DNA from 2 places in the Desulfatiferula olefinivorans genome. Region 1 is predicted to be linked to the other one. Evidence: riboswitches for the same ligand, from Rfam matches in the RefSeq annotation. Region 1 holds a riboswitch; the other holds the start of a gene.

Region 1 (6,988 bases):
GGCAAAGGCCAGGAGCTGCCGGGTCAGGTCGGCGGACCGTTCGCCGGCTTTTTTGATTTCCATGAGCTCGGCGAACAGGGGGGCGGCCTGATCCATACCGTCCATGATCAGGTCCAGGTGGCCGAGGATGACGCCCAGCATATTGTTGAAATCGTGGGCCACGCCCCCGGCCAGACGACCCACATATTCCATTTTTTGGGACTGGTAAAGCTGCTGCTGGAGACGCGCTTTGTCCTGGTCGGACTGTTTTTGGGCCGTGATGTCGTTGTGAAGGCCCGCCAGGCCGAGGATGCGTCCGTCATGGTCCTTGATGGCATAGGCCCGCAGAAATATATTCAGAATCCGGCCGTCCCCGGCATAGGCCTCGATTTCACCCTGCCAGCTGCCGCCTTTCATGATGGCATTGAACACGGTATCGCCCACCGTTTCGTCGGTATAAAGCGTGCTCACCGGGTTGGGGCCGATATCTCCGAACAGATCGTCAAAGGCCCTGTTCTGATAGTAATGACGGCCTTCGGGATTTGAGATGCCGATGGCGTCGGTGGATCGGTCGACCAGGGCCTTGAACAGGCGAAGGCTTTCTTCGGCTTTCTTGCGTGAGGTGATGTTATCGAAAAGAACGGCGATGTACCCCGGTTTGACGCTGTAGACCGACAGGGCCAGCCAGGCGTTGATGGCGTGGACAAAGGTTTCGAACCGTTCGGGAGAACCGGTTTGCGACACCCGTTCGAAGAGGCCCGGTAATTCAGGATTTTTCTCAAAGATGCCCGGAACAAGCTCACGGATGGTCCGGCCTTTTTTATGGCGGATGCCGGTCAGGGTGTCGTGGGCGGGATTGGCGTCGATGTACTTAAAGTCCACCGCCTTGTCGTCTTCAAACATGAGTTCCCCCACGGCGAATCCGTCGAGCATGTTGTCAAACAGCAGGCGATAGCGTTCTTCGCTTTCCCGGGCCGCCTGTTCCGCCAGCTTGCGCCGGTGGCCCTGGATGATAAGGCTGATGATAAATCCGATCAGAATGACGATGAGGGCAAGCGTACCGATCACGGTGGATCTGTATTGGCTCCAGATCGTCTGGGGACGGTTGATGAACACGCTGTCTGCGGGCAGTCGGCGGGGATTGATGTCCCATCGCCTGACCTGTTCCCAGTTGAACATGGGACGCACGAACCGGGACACCGGTTCGAGCTCGGTCGGCTCACCTGTGGTCATGGCGGTCAGAGCCCGTCCGAGCATGACCCCGAGTGCCGTGACATCGACCATCACCCCCCCGATGCCCCCGGTGTCAAGATGGGAGGTGGCCAGGCAGAATACCGGCCGGGGGGACACTTGGGAAATCAGGATGGCCATGGTTCGGGGGTTGAAATTTTTTCCGGTGACGTCTGAGGTGTATCGCCCGTAAATCACCAGATCCTCCGGGGTGAGTTGGGCGATGGTGTTTAACAGGTCGTCTAAGGGCAAATCTCCGGTATAGGTGACGGTGAGGGTTTTTTCCCACGGCGCGAAGGCCTCACGGGCCCGGGCCTCGAACTCCCTGTCCAGTTTCCCGCTGCCGGTGACGAACACCACCCTTTGGGCCCGCGGGAAAAGCTCCAGGGCCAGGGCCATGGTGCCTTTGGTTTCGACATGAAGGGGGCTTTGGATGACTTTTTTTCCGCCCCGGGTCAGGCCGGGCCGGTGTTGATTGTAAAGGGCTAGGCAGGGGCTGTCCGGTGCGATCGCCTCGCCGTGGTCGATCAGGAACCTCAGTGCGGCGTCGAACACCGTGATGATCAGATCAAAGGTTTTGTGTTTGTATTTGGCCGCGAGGTAATCCCGCAGCATCAGGAGCTGGGCCTTATCTTTCGTGAAGGTGACGTCCAGAAACTCATGGACGTAACTGTCCGACGGAAGATGGGATAGTTTGCGGGCGGATTCAAGGGCGTCGGCGATCTGCTGCTGGGCGGTCTGATTGTGATTGTAGGAATACAGAATCAGAACGCGCTGGAACCCCTGGGGCTCAAGGTACCGGGTTTCCCGGGCAGGAAGGGTGTTCGGTCCGGTCAGCAAGACGACCGCCATCAGGACCCACAGTCCCGATCGTCTGAATAGGGGCATCACGAAATCCTTGTGTTTCGTCTTTTCCGACGTGAAGGGTCATCGAGGTTCTTGCGTCCGGAACCACGGAAAAAAAACAAAGCCGTCGATGTGCGTGAACATGAGATTAAGGAATCGAACATGTGAATCATGGGACAACGAAATAAGGATACGCCACGCACAAAGGATCCGTCAAGGTATTTTCCCGGCGGTGGTCGGCCAACCGTATGAAACCCTTGCGGAAATGAGGTGGACTCGATAGTGTGTTTTCACAGGGCCGTCCGGTGGGTCGTATGACCCTAACGATCTGCGGGCGTCCGGGGTGTGATCCGTTTCATTGCCTTTACAACGGTCCGGGTGTATCGTGAGTCCGTTTGTCTTACCCACTTAACCATCTGATCAGGGAGCGACTATGAAAACATTGGCGGCGGTGCTGGTTCTGGTAATGGTGTCGGTTTCACTTGGTGTCGGAGCCGAGTCGGACATGGACGGTTTTTTGAAGGAAAAACAATCTCAGAAACGGGAATTTGAGCAGATGAAGGGCGGCCGCGAAAAAATGACGGCCGTGGACAGGAAATCAAGCGATGTCCAGTTTGTCCCTCCGGCCGCCGTGTCCCTGGTCAATCCCGGGTTGCCCCTCGTGGCCATTCCCGATCCTGTCGGGGAATATCTGTTCTCAGGCGGTCCTGCCGACACGTCGCCCGAGGGCAATACGGCGATTGTTTTCGATGCCGTCCTCACCGAAGATCGTTACGGACGGCCCGATTCGGCCTATATTTTCTATGGGCGCTCCCATCGCATCGATATTCCCCGAACGTTGGCCAACACCTTTACAAACGGCAGCTTCACCGTGTCGTTCTGGGTGAAAACCCAGGACAGGGACGGGGGGATGAAGGGCCTGGTCTCAAACGAACGCTCTTCCTCGCCGTCCTTCTGGGCCTTCAATCTGATCGATGCGAACCGGATGGCCTTTCGCCTGCGAAACCAGGAGGGTCAGACCGTTTCCATCGCCGCGCCCATCACCGACGGCGCCTGGCATCAGGTCACCGGGGTGAGAAACGCCCAGGACAACACGATCAGCCTTTACGTGGACGGCCGGTTGATCGAAACGGCAACCGGGGTCAGCGGCACCGTGGACGCCGGGGGGAAGATTTCCGTGGGGGATCAGAAGAATCTGATGTTCGTGGGACGGATCGACGATATCCGCCTGTGGAACCAGGCCCTGGACAGCGCGGTTCTGGCACGGATTCACGCCCCGGAGGCCGTGGAACCTTATGAAATCCTCGATGAGGCTGAATTGCCCGGCATGCCCGAGCCGGTGGCCCGCTATCTGTGTGACGGCAACGCCGAGGACAGTTCGGGACGGGGAAATCACGGCGTCGTGAGCGGTGCGGAGCTGATCGAGGATCGGGTGGGCAATCCGGAACGGGCCTATCTGTTTTACAATCGCCCCCACAAAATCAAAATTCCCAGAACGGATGCCGTGACTTTTGCGTCGGGCAGTTTCACGGCCTCGTTCTGGGTCCGTCCCGCCGATGAGCCGGTCGGAGTGGTGGAGCTTTTGAGCAATGCCGCGGGCGGCACACCGTTCTGGGCCTTCCGTTACACCCATGAGGGCCGGGTTAATTTCTATCTCCGGAACCAGGAAGGGGACGCTTCGTCTCTTCAGGCACCCCTCAGCCCCGGGGCCTGGCATCATGTCATGGGAACGCGAAACGCGGCGACCCGCACCATGACCCTGTTCGTCGACGGTCTGCCGGTTCATACCGGCCCCGCCGTGTCCGGCAGCGTGGACAGCCTGGGGCCGATTTACGCCGGGGATCACGGGAACCTCCTGTTTGTCGGGCGCATGGACGAGATCACGCTGTGGGATCGCGCCATGAGCGATGATAACATGGCGGCCTTTCATCAGGAAAGCCTTCAGCTCGTTCAGACCGCCTCCCTCTCCCCGGACGAGGACAGCAGGCAGGAGCCGGTGGGTGTGTATCATTTTGACGGCGATGCGACCGATTCATCGTCTGAACAGAACCATGCCGTCGTCTATGGCGCCGCATTGTCCCAGGACCGTTTCGGGAACGACAACCGGGCTTACTGCTTTTACAACCGAAGCGATCGGATCAAAATTCCGCTGACGGCCACCAACACGTTTTCCCGGGGGTCCTTTTCCGTGGCCTGCCGTGTCAAGATCAATGAACCGGCCCAGGGCATTCGTCAGGGGCTGGTGACCAATGCCGGTTCACCTTATCAGAAGTGGGGGCTCTTTTACGGCAGTGATCAGGTGACCTTTTTCATCGGAGACAAGGAAAAACAAACCACCTTTCTCGCCCATCCTGTTAATGTGGGTGTCTGGTACGATATTCTTGCCGTCAGGGACGCCGGGGAAAACACCATCCGTCTCTATGTGAACGGCAATCGCGTGGGACAACGGACCGGTCTGTCGGGGGACGTAAACAGTGGCGACTACATCTGTGTCGGCGACGGCGGAAACCTCCTGTTCCGGGGCTGCATCGACGAGGTGACGCTCTGGAGACGGGCGCTTTCCGATCAGGAAGTTCACGATATGACGACCGTCGACCCCGTGAAGCCCCTCCATGTGCCGGTGGGACCTGCGATACTCGAGGGAAGGAAAACCCTGAACAAGGGGCACCTGCTCCCGAAGAAATGATCGTGCCGCTGACGGGGCCGGCCGGAAAAACATATTGACATCGGATGGGCCATGGGGTAGCACAAACAGACATGTTCAGGTGCCGAAAGGCTTAATCGGGAATCCCGTGAAAATCGGGAGCGGGCCCGCCGCTGTAATCCTCTTGTCTTTTTTGTGAAAGAAACGTTTCGGCCATCAATGCCACTGATCGCACGAATTGGGAAGGCGGCTGAAAGGGGAGGAGAGTCAGAAGACCTGCCTGAATGGACGCACCGGGTCCTTCGAGGACGGAAGGCCGGTTAAAGCGGATCTTATGGATGAACAGGGATATCCCCGGATCGCGGCATCACGTCGGTCCGGGGTTTTTTATTTCGGGGGATAAGGCCACGGGGCGTGGCCCATGGAGGTACTATGGTCGAACTGCATCCCATCGGGGTGATCCGTACACCGTTTCAGAACAGGGAAGGCATGCCCATTCAGCCCACCGGGGCCGAACAGACCCGGGGCACCGTCGAGCTGATGCCTCAGTATGTCGAAGGCCTTAACGATCTTGACGGGTTTTCCCATATCATCCTTTTGTATCAGTTCCATTTGTCGGATACCTTCACGCTGACCGTGACGCCTTTCATGGATACGACGCCCCGGGGGCTGTTCGCAACCCGGGCGCCGCGACGCCCCAATCCCATCGGATTGTCCATCGTCCGGCTGACCGGCGTACGGGGCCCGGTTCTGGACGTGGAAGGCATCGATGTGGTCGATAAAACGCCGCTTCTGGATATCAAACCCTATGTTCCGGTATTCGACCTACCCCGCGGCGAGGTAAGATCGGGCTGGGTGGCGGCGTCCACGGGGGATGTTCAAACGCGTCGGGCGGACAATCGGTTTATATAAGGACAGGCCATGCTGATCGAGATGCTCAAAAACGGGGGGCCGGTGATGGTCCCCCTTCTGATCTGTTCCCTGGTTTCGGTGACCGTGATCATCGAGCGGCTGATTTTCTGGGCAAGGCTCCATGGCGGCATGAACAAGGAACAGGTGTTCGAGGTTCTGGAACGCGTCAGGCAGGCGGACTGGGACGGTGTCCGGGCCATCTGTGCCGGGCGAAGCAACTACATGATCCGGATTCTGGCCGCCGGTATTCTGCATCGGGATTTTTCCATGCAAAAGGCCATGGAGGCGGCGGCGGCCGATGAAGTGAAGAGAATGAACCGCTACATGGGGGTTCTCGATACCATGATCACCGTGGCCCCTCTTTTGGGCATTCTGGGAACGGTGACGGGCATCATCGTGTCCTTCGATGTGCTTGGGCAATCGGGCATCGGTGATCCCCGGGCCGTGACCTCCGGCATCGCCGAGGCGCTTCTCACCACGGCGGCCGGGTTGACGATTTCCATTTTCACGGTGTTTCCCTATAATTTTTTCCACGCGAAAATCGAAAATGCGGCGTTGTTCATCGAAAAATACGCCACCAGCCTGGAAATCGTCTGGGAAAAACAAAACGTGCCGACCGACGGGGGGAGCGGTGCCCAGCGATGAAGGTTTTTCGCCCGCGCAAAAAAATCAGACTGGACATGCTGCCCATGATCGATGTGGTGTTTCTGCTTCTTGTCTTTTTTATCTATGCCATGATGTCCATGGCCGTGCACCACGGGGTGCCCGTGGACTTGCCCAGCGGGAACCATCTGGAGACGAGCCGGGATAACCTGGTCTCCCTGACCCTGAAGAACAACGGCAATATTTATGTGGACAAGGAGCCCGTTGACAAAACCCGTCTGGCCGAGGAACTCGGGCGGCGTATCGCAAGGCCGGAAGAAGCCGGAGTTCTGATTTTCGGGGATCGGGAGATATCCTACCAGATGCTGTTCGAGGTGATCGACACGGTACGGGGGCTGGGTGTTTCCCGGCTGTCCCTTCAGGCGGAGGTTCCGGGGCCATGAAACGACTGATCGTTCCGGCCGCTGTGTCGCTTTTGCTTCATGGCATTCTCTGCGCCGCATCGGTGGATCATCTGATCCGTCCGGTAGTTGAAACCCCAAAGGTCCGGGTGATGAGCATGGATCTTTGCCTGATCGAGGCCCCGGTCACAACCGATCCGCCTCCGGTTGTCCCAAAACCCCCTGAGCCGTTGAAGAAAAAGACGTCTCCCCCAAAAACGGTGAAACGTCCGGCACCGGTTCCGGAAAATCAAACGGTTCCTGCGGTAGAACCGGCCCCTATGCCGGAAACGGCGTCGGCAGCGGACACGGTCCCGGATGATCCTGCCCGGGA
Region 2 (6,988 bases), on a different contig from region 1:
CCGCTCGCCCACCAGGGCGCAGGCCATCCCTCCGGACGTGTCCAGGGCGGCCATGTCATCCGTCAGGGTTTTGCGCTCGGCCTCACGGCCGTAAAACAGTCGGTCATCGGTCAGGGGTTCGATCTGAAAGAGCTGCTGATACACAAAGGGCAGGGCTTTTAGTTTCTCGGCGGTCTCAATCAGAAACTGGGTGAACTGGATGGTACTGTCTTCGTCGGGAGGTGAAAATCCGAGATTGATCCTTACGTCCTGATACCATTCCCTGCCCTTTTCCCATGCTTTACGCCCTTGGGCCCGGAGGGCTTTCATCTTCCGGCCGACCCATGCGGCCAGATCATGGACCATCCGTTTCAGACGGCCCGCAGCCTTGGCCTTGGCCAGTTTCAATTTCAAGGCAATGAGTTTCTCATTGTCGAGAAGTTTCTGGATCTGCACAATCCAGCCGTAGGCAATTTCACCCAAGTCTGCCCCGATGCTGTCCGGCAGGCCCCGAACCTGGTCCATCAGTTCGTTCAGCTGCCGGATGCTGCGGTCGATGCCTTCGACGACCATCTGATAGGCTTCCTCCGTATAATCTTCCTTATCCAGCAGGGCAAAGGAGGATTCGAGGTTAAACTCGACGACCTCCCGAATATCGTTCATGCCGTTTACGGTATCGTCCAGCCGAATGCGAAGGCCCTGCTGAAACGTGTCAAGCCGGGCTTGAAAGGCGATCAGAAATTCTTCGGTGAACAGCTCACGGATTGGAATCTCGGCCGTCTCGGACTGGGGCGGGATATGGTCGTCCCGTTTTTTGAACACCACGTGGTTTTCAGCCAGATTATTCGCCTTGTCCCGGGCCAGACGGCTAAGGGCAGACAGGTCCTGGCCGATTCCCGAACCGAGAACCCGGTTGGCGATGGCCGGAAGCAGTTCCCGGCGGAAATCCCGGACCAGGGTCCGGCTTTCCTGAATCATGGTTTTCTTGAGATGCCATTCCCCGGCCTGCTCCATGCCGCCTAAGCGCTGACGGGTTTTCATCAGGGTTTCCACGGCGTGTTCACACTGGGGAAGAATCCGGCCGGTGATCTTGCTCGACACCGACGCCAGAATTTCGAGGGTTTTTTTCGCCACCTGGACCTGAATGCGGCTCAGGGCGACATCATGGGTCCAGTCCCGTCCCTCCCCTTCAAAATGACGGACCCAAAGATCCTGGGCGTGGTTGAATGTCCGTCGCTGTCGGGCCTGGGCCTTGAGAAAGCGGCGGCGTCCATACCGGCCATGGGGCAGAACCGGCGTTCCTGAAAATTGGGCGGCATGGGCCCACTCGGTTTCAAAGGCGGCTGCAAAGGCGTCGAACCGCTCCAGCCATTCTGCTTTGACGGATTCAAGGGACGCTGAAAGCGCCGCCGGATCGAAGACGTCGGGTCCAGGCCCGGCCATCCGGGCCTGAACACGGTCATGCACGTCCCGAATCCAGTTGCTTTTTTCTTCGCCCAGGCCCAGAAAGCCCAGTGTGTGATCGCTCATGACCGCGTGAAGGGCCAACAGCCGGTCGGAGATCCGGGCCAGAAAAAGATCCATGCACCCGGAAATCAGATCGCTGTAAGGAATCAGAAAATGAAGCCTCAGAAAATGCTGAAGGTTCAGCACATGGGTCTGAGGCGACGGCGGTTTTTTTGTGGATCGGAACACATTGGCGGTAACCCGGCCGGCATGGCTCAGTGATCGACGGAGCCGCCTGAACGATTTATACGTCCTGATCCATTGGGAGTCCTTTGGACCGGGCTTGAAAAAATCATCGTTCCAGACCAGTTCATAGCTGCGGGGAAAGGTTCCGATCAAACGGTGAAAACGGTCCTGCCCTTCCTTGTCCAGTTCGACTCTGATCTCCGCAAGGGGCTTGAAATCGGATATCTCTTTCACGTGATCGAGAAAATCGTCGATGCGTGTCCATATGCGGCATAAAAGGTCTTCGGCCGACAGAGTATCGTCACCCTCGTCCGACTGGACGGATTGCCCGAGGAGCCGGGAAAAGGCCTCCAGATGCTCGGCACAGGGGGTGAGAAACCGATCGAAGGCCTCATCGAGAAACTGTCGACCTTCCGTAAGACAGGCCGAGACCACAGGATCCTTGGCATCGTTGGGTGTTTCACTCATGGGGCGTGTCCATTATAGTGGGAAGACAGGCCGGAGCCGTCAAGGGATTCGCGTCGTCCAGCAGGTTTTTACGGATCAGGGTTTCCACAATCAGCTCGGTCATGTCACCGGCAAAGGGGAATTCATACCGAATATCCAGAACGTAGGCCTTGACCCTCATTTTCAGCAGGGACCGTCCTTCGTGGATTTCATTTTTGAACACCACGACAATCGGCTTGTTCAGATAGATATAGCGGGACACAACGGCAGCCCGCCGGGCGATGGTTTTCAGAACAGAAAAATCAAGGCCGAGGGGCAGGTAGAGTTCGGCCACCACCTGGCAGTTGGACTCGCCGTTATTGGCGTTGGATACCGGCTGATTGACGATGTCGCTGTTGGGAATGGACACCACCGAATCGTCCGGGGTCACGATGCGCACCGAACGGAGTCCGATCTGAATCACCTCGCCGTAATGATCCCCGATCTGGATTTTATCGCCGGCCTGAAAGGGTCGGTCCATCAGAATCATCATGCCGCCGAACATGTTTTTGAGAATATCCTGGGACGAGAACCCGAGGGCGATACCGGCCGAGGCGGTCAGGGCCAGCAGGGTCTCGATGGGCGGAGCAAGGATACCGGCCACGATCACGTACATCACCCCGGTCCAACCCAGTACCCGGATAAAGGGAATAAGGCGCATGACCGCAAGCCGGAGATTGACCCATCGTTCCGCGATACGCTCCAGAATGCGCGAAACAAAGGCGATGACGTAGTAAGCCAGAACAATCACCACCACGGACCAGAGCAGCTTGGCGGCGCTCAGGGACCATTCCACCTTCGGCTTGGTTTGCGCAAGGGCCTCGGGAAGCCCCGATTTGGCGGCGGACTCCGATGGGACGGTCTCCGCGTCGGCACTCGCACCGGCATCCACAACCGAGATTTCGGTCCGGCCCGAAGGCTCTTCGGAAACGGGATCGACCGCTGCCGTCACGGCAACGCGGCAAAGGAGCATAACGATCAACAGCGCTGAAAAAACACATCGGCGTATCATCAAACGATCCCCTATCGGGTCACAGGACGGCGGGCAATGCGTCTTTACATTGCCGGAAGAAGCTTCGATGCCGTTAACTTAAAAAACATTCTCGTTGTCTCGCTGACGGGCACGCGTTGCTTTGCCCATCCTATGGGCGACACGATGTAGGATGGGCGAAGCAACGCGTGCCCATCAAACCCTAAGTTAATGATATTTTGTAATGAATGACTGAATACACAGGTTACTTAACCTACCACGCCATGCCCGTTGTGGCAAGCCCGGGTGTCATGCGTGCCAGGGCAATCGCATGTAACATTCGTTCACGTGCATGTTCACGTTCACGAGCACGAGCACGACAGGGCGAGACCGGCTCGACCGGCTCGTCCCACGCCAGTTGAATCATCTGACGGCGGCGGTCAACGTGTCGCCGGCCACCATCGTGCACGTGCTCGTGCTCGTGACCGTAAACGTGAACGGCATGAAGCCGTCCCGCAGGAAATAGATCATACTTGCGTTTGCCCTGGGGTGTCATGCGTGAAGCGAACGGGTGGTTGATGAAAGTGATTGATCTGAGATTCTCATTGACAAAAAGCAGAGATCCGGTTTAACACCATAGGCATTGTTGTCCAGGTGCTTCCATCGAAGCCGAACAGGGAATTCCGTGAAAAACGGGAACGGGCCCGCCGCTGTGACCGGGACGAACGCAGCACGATGCCACTGATCGTTAAAGGTCGGGAAGGCGCTGCAAGTAGGATGAACCGGAAGTCAGAAGACCTGCCTGGACGACGAACCTTAACCTCGCGGCAAGAGGAAGGTTCCATGTGATCTCAGGGTAAAAAAGGGATTCCCGGGTCGATATGTTTTCATATCGGCCTTTTTTTTTGCCTCGTCCGTGGTGTCCTCAATCTGTCGCACTATTGTTTCATTATCACTACAGGAGAGAGAAAAAAGATGAACAGAAAATGGTTGCTGGTGGGGCTTGTGCTGATCGCCACAGGGACTCCCGCCTTCGGAGACGATGCCGTTCACGAAATGGATCAGGTCGTGGTCACGGCAGGCCGGATCGAGGAAAAAAAAGCCGATGTGACCACCAACATCACGGTGATCACCGGGGAAGACATCAAAAAAACCGCAGCCCGTGATCTGGGGCAGCTGCTCAGCGAGCAGGGATTTCCCATCCGGAAATATCCCGGTAGCCTGACGGCCGTTTCGGTTCGCGGGTTTCGAACCGAAACCCACGGCAACGACCTGGCCGGTCATGTGCTGATTCTCATTGACGGCAGACGGGCCGGGAACGGCAATGTGTCCCAGCTCCTGATCGACAATGTGGAGCGCATCGAGATCATCCGGGGCCCCGGATCGGTGCAGTACGGGTCCTCGGCCATGGGCGGGGTGATCAACGTGATCACGAAAAAAGGCAGCGGCCGTCCCACCCTCTTTGTTGAGGAAACCCTGGGCAGTTTTGAGTATCAGAAGACCGGCTTTGGCGGATCGGGCAGCATGGGTCCGGTGGATCTTTCCTTTTCCGCCTCCCGGGAAAGCCAGGAAGCCTACACCACCTCCAAAAACATCCTGTACAACAACACCGGCGTCGACCGGGAGGACCGGATCTCAGCCGGACTGGGCTGGACCTTTCTGCCCGGTCACCGGGTATCGTTTACCTACACCGGATTTGACGGCGAAGGCATCGGACTGCCCGATGACTTCGTAAACAACGACCCGAACAATTACAAGGATTCGGAGCACACCACGATGGATCTGAACTACCAGGGACGTCTTGCAAGCGAGGCCCTGTCCTGGCAGGTCCGCCTGTTTGAGGGAAAAACCCGGCGGACGGATTACGATCCCAACGTCAGCGGCAGCGTTCCCGACTATTATCTCAGATCCGATCAGAAAGGGGCCCAGGCCCAGGTGACGGCGAGCCGGGCGAACGATCACCTGACCCTGGGGATTGACTGGGTCAATTACGAGGTCCGGTCGATTTACGACACAGGCGACAACACCTACGACAACCCCGCCGCCTTTGTGATGGCCAAGAAAAGCCTCCTTGACGACCGGCTGATTCTGTCTGTGGGCGGGCGTTACGACCAATACGAGGTCGAAGACGATGGGGGTCAAAGCGTTGACGACACCAACTGGTCCTCCAGCGCGGGCGCTTCGTACAAAATCGGGAAGACCCTGGTGACTCGATTCAACGTAGCCGAATCCTTCCGCATGCCCACCACCGAAGAACTTTACATGTACAGGGATTACGGAGCCTGGGGCATCTGGTCCGGCAACCCGGATCTGTCGCCGGAAAAAAGCCGGACCTGGGAAGCGGGTTTCGACGTGAAACGCGGCCCCGTGTCCGCCGGTGCCACCTATTTCTATTCGACCTTCGACGACTACATCACCTACGAGGAGAGTCTGCCCGGTCAGTACACCTATGCCAACCTGGAGGGAGCCACCCTCTCGGGCCTGGAAGCCAACCTGTCCTGGGACCTGGGGGAAACCTTCGCTCTCGAATCCGCCTTACGCCCGTTTATGTCCCTCACCTTTCTGACCGACTACACCGACGAGCAGAACGACCGGGATCTTCAGTACACTTCCGAATGGACCCTGGCCGGGGGTATCGAGTACATCCATCCTGAATCGGACTTTTCGAGCCGCCTCAACGTGTCCTATTTCAGCGAGCAGGACATCAACGACTACAACGGCACCGGCGACACGACCCTGGACAGCTACGCCGTGGCCGACCTGTCCATCGCCAAGGATCTTCTGGACTGGGGCAGCCGGGGCAAACTCTCAATCAAGGGCGACATCCAGAACCTGTTCAACCAGAACTACGCGGCGGTCCAGGGTTACCCCATGCCCGGGCGGGCCCTTTATATTTCCCTTAAATACACCTACTGATGCAGTCCCTGCGAGCTTGAAAGCAAATGGGCGCACACCGTGCGCCCATTTATTTTCACCGCCCCCGCCCTCTGCGTCACCCGTCCACCGCGTCCACTTCGTCCACGCTGTCCACCATGTCCACCCCAAAGCGTCGGCCCGACGGATCAGTGCTTGAAACTTCTCTGACCGGTAAACACCATGGTGGCACCCACCTCGTTGCAGGCCTCGATGCTCTGGTAATCGTTCAGGGAACCGCCGGAATGGATCACGGCGGACACGCCCTGGCGCAGGCCCACATCGACCCCGTCCCGGAAGGGAAAAAAGGCGTCGCTGACCATGGAGGAACCGATGAGCCCGCCCTTTTCCCGGGCCACGCGCTCGTCGATCAGGGCTTTTTTCTCGGGATCGGACAGGTCATGGTAGGCCATGTCATACGATTCATAGGCATACCGGTCGGACAGCTTGCGGTAGGCCTTGTCCACGGCAATTTCCGCGACGCCCACCCGATCCTGCTCACCGGTTCCGATGCCCACGGTCACCTGGTCCTTCACATAGATCACCGAATTGGACGTGATGCCGGATTCCACCAGCCAGCCGAACAGCATGTCCTCGTATTCGGCGTCGGTGGGTTTGCGGTTGATGGTGTACGTTTTCCCCTTGTAGTCACAATGGGCCAAAATCAGATCATTTCGGGTCCGGGCTTCGGGCACGAAGGAAAGCTGGGCCACGATGCCACCATCGATGAGGCTCTTCAGATCCACCACCCGCTCGCCCACGAAGCTCTGGAGCTTGTGGATGTTTCCGATACGGATCACCCGGAGGTTTTTCTTTTTGGCGAACAGGTCCATGACCCCTTCTTCAAAATCCGGTGCCACCACCACCTCGGCGTACTGGTTGGAAATCGCTTCGGCCGTGGCAAGATCAATGGCGCGGTTAAGGGCGATGCATCCGCCGAAGGCCGCC

The links. A riboswitch is a leader RNA that binds a small molecule or an ion and turns the genes downstream of it on or off. The one in region 1 is predicted to bind cobalamin.
Region 2: linked by a shared signal. The riboswitch ahead of ACYQ11_RS15400 (TonB-dependent receptor plug domain-containing protein) and the one ahead of tsaA (tRNA (N6-threonylcarbamoyladenosine(37)-N6)-methyltransferase TrmO) in region 1 are both predicted to bind cobalamin.

Annotation. Positions count from the first base shown of each region.
Region 1 covers NZ_BAAHXV010000002.1:284,764-291,751, reverse strand. Annotated here, with positions in the region: gene ACYQ11_RS02945 (ATP-binding protein) at 1-2,097, opposite strand, end outside; gene ACYQ11_RS02940 (LamG domain-containing protein) at 2,489-4,741, shown strand; cobalamin riboswitch at 4,802-4,997, shown strand; gene tsaA (tRNA (N6-threonylcarbamoyladenosine(37)-N6)-methyltransferase TrmO) at 5,132-5,611, shown strand; gene ACYQ11_RS02930 (MotA/TolQ/ExbB proton channel family protein) at 5,621-6,256, shown strand; gene ACYQ11_RS02925 (ExbD/TolR family protein) at 6,253-6,657, shown strand; gene ACYQ11_RS02920 (energy transducer TonB) at 6,654-6,988, shown strand, end outside.
Region 2 covers NZ_BAAHXV010000023.1:65,766-72,753, forward strand. Annotated here, with positions in the region: gene ACYQ11_RS15390 (hypothetical protein) at 1-2,139, opposite strand, end outside; gene ACYQ11_RS15395 (mechanosensitive ion channel family protein) at 2,132-3,169, opposite strand; cobalamin riboswitch at 3,763-3,947, shown strand; gene ACYQ11_RS15400 (TonB-dependent receptor plug domain-containing protein) at 4,103-6,043, shown strand; gene ACYQ11_RS15405 (IMP cyclohydrolase) at 6,190-6,988, opposite strand, start outside.